2 regions of the Anaerospora sp. genome follow, and region 2 is predicted to be linked to the other one. Evidence: riboswitches for the same ligand, from Rfam matches in the RefSeq annotation. Region 2 holds a riboswitch; the other holds the start of a gene.
What was found. Region 2 has a riboswitch for lysine ahead of RTR76_RS03165 (amino acid permease). Riboswitches for the same ligand answer to the same signal wherever they lie in the genome.
Positions count from the first base shown of each region.

Region 1 (3,172 bases), on a different contig from region 2:
TTGATCACCGACAACCCACATGTTGAGGCCGTGAGGTACAGAAGTATCTTTGCGAATGCGACCGACGAAAACCTCATTTCGGTCTGATGTATATAATGGCATCGGGTATATCATCTCATCCGGGTTGTCTTCAACAATCACTCCTGGGAAAGCATCCATTAGAGCCTTAGCTTCCTCTACAGTCAAAGGTCCTTCCAGCTCTAGATTGATTGACTCTGAATGACTCCGGTAAACAGGAACACGTACTGTCGTTGCCGATATGCCGATAGTCGAGTCACCAAGAATCTTGTGTGTTTCATGCACCATTTTCATTTCTTCTTTTGTATAACCATTTTCTAGAAAAACGTCAATTTGCGGCAAAAGATTAAATGCGATTTGATAATGCTTAGGCAGGCTGGCACTGGGCAGAATGTTAGCTACAACCGGACGTTTGTCGATTGTGGCTTTCACCTGCTCATCAAGCTCATCTATCGCTTCCTTGCCGGCTCCTGACACCGCCTGATAAGTAGAGACGATGATCCTCTTTATTTTTACTTTATCATAAATTGGTTTTAAAGCCATCGCCATAATAATAGTTGAGCAATTAGGATTGGCGATGATGCCCTGATGCTCATGAATAGCCAGAGGATTAACTTCAGGTACTACCAGAGGCACATTGGGGTCCATTCTAAATGCACTTGAATTATCAATAACAACCGCTCCGCGTTTGACCGCTTCCGGCGCAAGCGCTTTGCTTGCTGCTCCACCAGCAAATAATGCAATTTGCACATTTTCAAAGGATTCAGGTTTTGCTTCTTCCACCACATATGTCTGACCCATAAAGTCTATTGTTTTACCAGCTGAACGTGCTGAAGCCAGTAATTTCAAATTGGCAAAGGGAAAATTTCTTTCTTCAATTAGCTTTAAAAATTCCTGTCCAACTGCTCCAGTAGCTCCTAAAATTGCCACATTATACTTTTTCATACTACCACTCCATTCAGCATTTAATCCATTATTTGTTCTAAGCCGCAAACCAGACCACTTATTGAAAGCACTTTTTTACATGCTAGTACAACGCCGGGCATAAAGGATTCACGGGAGATGGAATCATGACGTACAACAAGCGTTTGTCCTAGACCACCAAATATAACCTCTTGATGAGCTACATATCCCGGAAGGCGAACGCTGTGAATATGTATTCCTGCGTAATTTGCTCCTCTGGCTCCTTGTAGCTTTTCTACTTCATCAGGATGTCCCTGCTCTAAAATTCCCCGTTTTTGGGCAATTAGTTCAGCGGTGCGCAAAGCGGTCCCCGATGGCGCATCAAGCTTCTGATCATGGTGAAGTTCAATTATTTCAATATGAGGAAAATACTTAGCTGCATCCTGTGCCAATTTCATCATTAGAATAGCTCCAACAGAGAAATTTGGTGAAACAAGCGCATTAACACCAGTCGTCGTGCATAATTCGCGAACTTCAGTCAGGTTTTCTTCTGATAAACCTGTAGTACCGACTACAGGACATACCCCACTATTCAAGGCAACCCGGATATTATTCATTACTGACTCTGGCCTTGTAAAATCAACCATGACTTGTGGTTTTGTTTCATTGATTATTGTTTGCAAATCATTGCCAATCATTACGCCAAGTTTGCCAACACCAATCAAATCACCAACATCACTAAAATCAGATTTTACATCAACCGCTCCTACAATTTGCAACTGATCATCTGTATGTACTGCTTTTAATACTTCTCTACCCATTTTTCCATAAGCACCACAAACCAATACCCGAATCACAAACGCCACCTCCGAAAATTAAAATAAGGCAGTCGGTAGAGCTAATCTCACCGACTACCTTATATAGGCAGAAATAAAGGATAACATGGAAAATATGATATTTCCCTTTATCCTAGTGAGATAGCGCTCCACCGAAGAACAACCTTCAGTGACAGTTTTAACACCTATTCGATGTAAAACCAGCGTGAAAGACCGGCATCATTTCACACTTCGGCAGTCAACCCTTTTCTTCCAGTTCATCGACACCACTCTTCCTGAAAGTACTCCTGTTGACCGCACCTCTACCTTAACCCTGTACAGGATGAGGTCTATTTATTTTACGTTCATTGTATAATAATGGTTACATGGAAGTCAACAAAGTTTTGAACTTTTTATCTGTATTTTACAGCTTATCTGTAAAATACACCTTCGTAACGCCTTATTTCATCAAGCCGTAACGACGAAATCTCTTCATAAATTAAGGCTGCCTATCATTCAGGCAGCCTTAACTATCAAATATTAAGCGCGCATTTCCATACGCAGTCTATCGGCGATCATTGCCATAAACTCTGAATTTGTCGGTTTGCCTTTTTCCAGTTTTACCGTGTAGCCGAACAAACGATTAATCATATCGATATTCCCTCTGTTCCAGGCAACTTCAATCGCATGACGAATTGCTCTTTCCACACGGCTGGGAGTAGTAGAGTATTTTTCGGCAATCATAGGATATAAAACTTTAGTAACGGCACCAAGCAGTTCAATTTCAGATATAATCATCATGATGGCATCCCGCAAATATTGATAACCTTTAATATGAGCAGGAATACCAATTTCCCGAATAATATTGGTTACTTCAACGTCAACAGATTTTGCTTTGATTGCTTGCGCAGTTACCTGCGGGCGCTGAGTAGTAATCATACCGGCAAGCTGCCTGATACGGCTAACCAGTACTTCCATATTAAACGGCTTCAACACATAATAATCTGCACCTAATTCAACAACACGCTGTGTGATTGTTTCTTGACCGAAAGCGGTCAGCATAATAATTTTAGGGCGCTTACCACCGGTAGTATTAATTCGCTCTAATACACCAATGCCATCAAGATGTGGCATAATAATATCAAGAATAACGACATCCGGCTTTTTTTCATCAATGATCGATATGATTTGCTCGCCATTGTAGGCAACACCTACTACTTCAATATCAGGCTGCTGGCTGAGATACTCATTCATGATTTCGGAAAACTCTTTATTATCATCCGCAAACGCCACTTTGATTCGTTCTTTGAGCACTTGAACATCCTCCCTGCATCGTTTTACATTTTTATAAATTCGACAAAGTTACGTCAATTCCTTCCTTTATTGGAAAAAAATCCAAATTTCTTCCATTTATATAATTAACTTCCAGAATGCTT
Region 1 covers NZ_DALZUO010000012.1:31,746-34,917, reverse strand. Annotated here, with positions in the region: gene RTR76_RS11405 (aspartate-semialdehyde dehydrogenase) at 1-963, opposite strand, end outside; gene dapB (4-hydroxy-tetrahydrodipicolinate reductase) at 984-1,778, opposite strand; lysine riboswitch at 1,892-2,070, opposite strand; gene spo0A (sporulation transcription factor Spo0A) at 2,277-3,050, opposite strand.
Region 1: it holds a riboswitch for lysine, as region 2 does, so the genes downstream of both, dapB (4-hydroxy-tetrahydrodipicolinate reductase) here and RTR76_RS03165 (amino acid permease) in region 2, are expected to answer to the same signal.

Region 2 (3,172 bases):
TCCCGTTGGTAATGGGATGGGGATTTATCTTTTATTGCTGGCGTGACTTGCTCTGTAAGTCAGAAGAATCTTTTTTATTTAAAAACAGCAGATAGAATAGATAAATTGCGAAAACTACCGGGACTCCGGTATAAAGGACAATTTGCTGGGACTCATCAAAGTAAAGACTGGCAATAATTCCGGCATTAAGGAGAAAGGCCAATATTGGTACTAGAGGGTATAAGGGAGTCCGAACTGCCAAGTTTTTTAATTGGCCACCCAACTGTACATATTTACGGCGGAAATTCAACTGGCACCAGGCAATAATCATCCAAATCAGACACCCTGTCAGACCTGTACTTGACATGAGCCATATGTAGACAGTATCAGCTGCATACGTTTCAGTCAGAAGGGATAGACAGGCTAGCAATAAGGTAATTAGTACGCCGCCATACGGAACACCGTTCTTATTGAGGTTGCCCAGCCAGGAGGGTGCATGACCATCTTTAGACATGGACCACAGCAGGCGGGAGCAAGCATAGAGTGCCGAGTTGCCGGCAGATAAAGCAGAGGTTAACACAACAAAGCTCATAACATCTTTGGCAAAAGGAATTCCCAGACGTCCGAAGACATGGGCAAAGGGACTCTCCAGTACTCCGGCTTCTTCCATCGGGATGGTAGCTGCTAGAATAATAATAGCTAATACATAAAATATAATAATTCGTAGTCCGATACCGCGAATAACTTTAGGCACGTGTTTTTCAGGATTTTGACACTCACCTGCGGCAATTCCGACAAGCTCTGCCCCTTGGAAGGAGTAGACTACAGCAATCATAGTTAAAAATACGGCACTAAACCCATTGGGAAATAAGCCGCTGCCCGTATTGTAGTTTGAGAAACCGACAGCTCCTTCATTACCGGAGAAGCCAAAAATCAGGCCGGCACCGGCAATAATAAAGCCAACGATAGCAGCAACCTTAATGCTGGCAAACCAAAACTCTGTTTCACCATAGGCTTTTACGGAAATGAGATTTAGCAGGGCCAAAGCTACAGCAAAGACTGCACACCATATCCAAACAGGAACCTGAGCAAACCAGTGATGCATAATAATTCCGGCTGCTGTGAAATCTGCAGCAATACAAATTGCCCAGTTTATCCAATATAACCAGCCGGTAGTAAAACCTGCGCCAGGGGAAATAAACCGGGACGCATAGCTTTGGAATGAACCAGAAACAGGCATTGCTACCGTTAGCTCCATTAAGCAAAGCAATACCAGGTACATAACAAGGCCGCCGGCAAGATAAGCGAGGATGGCGCCAAAAGGCCCTGCCTGATGGATTGTTTGGCCTGAACCCATAAATAGTCCGGTGCCAATGGTCCCCCCAATAGAAATCATCATTAAATGGCGGGGGAGCATATCACGTTTTAGCCCTTGCTTCTCCGGGCAGAGTTGTTCTAGATCAACACTTGCTTTTGACATGATTTAACCTCCTATTTATTTGCGTAAAAAAGCAGCGTGAACAATCTCACGCTGCTTAAGATAGATATCTTAGCGCTAATGAGATAGTCCTCCACCTAAAAACATTTTAGGTGACAGTCTTGCACTTATTCAGTACAAGCCCAGCAGCAAGTGATTGCCTCAACCCGCGCTTCGGCGAATATCCCTTTCCCTACAATTCATCGCATTGGCAAAGCTTATCGTAGATAATCATGAGTATTCGCGCCTCTATCTGGCACACTATTTATTTCTAAATATGATTATAGTATACTCTTTGTGGACACGTCAATGATTTGTCTTTTTACGATGGGGAAAATACCATAGAATGAAACGAGAATAGTATTGACTGATATGAGCGAGTGTAATATGATGGTAATAATTCAATATCTAAAGGGGAGTAGCTATTAGGTATAGTCAACACCACTGCTAACGCATGGCTGTACCGTTGGAATATCCAACAGCGAGACCTTTAGTATGGCCATATACATACTAAGGTCTTATTTTCGTGGAGAGAAAAGGCCTTACGACGTTTGTAAGGCCTTTTTATTGTTTTGCTATAAAAATATGGTGAAAGGGGTTATTTCGATGGAACTATTGGCAGCGTTAGGCAGTATTACATTCATCAATCTAATACTAAGCGGCGATAATGCGGTCATCATAGCTCTGGCTAGTAGAAACTTACCCCCCGAACAGCGCAAAAAGGCTGTCTTATGGGGAAGTGCGGGAGCAGTGGTATTGCGGATTGTTTTAACTATGATCGCAGCTCTCTTGCTACAAATTCCTTATGTACAATTTGCCGGTGGTTTAGCTTTATTATGGATTGCTGTAAGCTTACTAGGTGATGACAAACAACATGATGTAGCTTGTAAAGAAGCAGCAAGCTTTTCCGAAGCAATAAAAGTAATTTTATTTGCCGATCTTATTATGAGTCTTGATAATGTCCTGGCTATCGCCGGAGTTGCTAACGGCAATATGCTGTTACTTATCGCCGGGCTGGCAATGAGTGTTCCGCTAGTTATTTTTGGCAGTCAGATGTTGATGTCTCTTATGGATCGGTATCCAATTATAATTTATATTGGAGCGGCTATTTTAGGCTGGACAGCAGCCAAAATGATGGTAGCAGATGCTGCTATGGGGCCGATTCTTGAACCCTATGCGCTATTGCTTGAACTTGCATTGACGGCATCTGTGGTTGGCGTAGGCCATTGGCTGAAAGTCCGAGCGCAAAGTGTTCCCGCAAACACAGAAGGTGCTCCTGCTTTTCGGGATGGTGAAAAATAAGTAAAACAACCGGTTCGCTTAAGCGAGCCGGTTGTTTTACTTATATGCACTATGTGTCAGAGATATTGACAGGGAATATCCTGACTGCTACCATAAAATTGTGTATACTGCTTTCAGACAAAATAAATTGTAAGGATGCGTTTTGATGAACGAAATTACCAGTATTGATATAGGACGGGCTGCACTCCGCATGGCGCTTAGTGAAACTCGGCAAGATGAACAAGATACCCGGCAGGGATTGCAAAAGCGAAATATACTGTCGGTGGCTGTTGACTTTGGCGGAGAGTTTGTTCCCTCTGTAAAGAAAATCATTGAAAGGGCTGTCGTAGCTGCACAGCGTCAGGGTGTTGTAGCTGCCAATCACGTAGGTGAGGGGGCGGTTGCCGGTGCTACAAGGGCAGCTCTCGAACAAAT
Region 2 covers NZ_DALZUO010000002.1:230,690-233,861, forward strand. Annotated here, with positions in the region: gene RTR76_RS03165 (amino acid permease) at 32-1,459, opposite strand; lysine riboswitch at 1,536-1,716, opposite strand; gene RTR76_RS03170 (TerC family protein) at 2,063-2,758, shown strand; gene RTR76_RS03175 (HutP family protein) at 2,904-3,172, shown strand, end outside.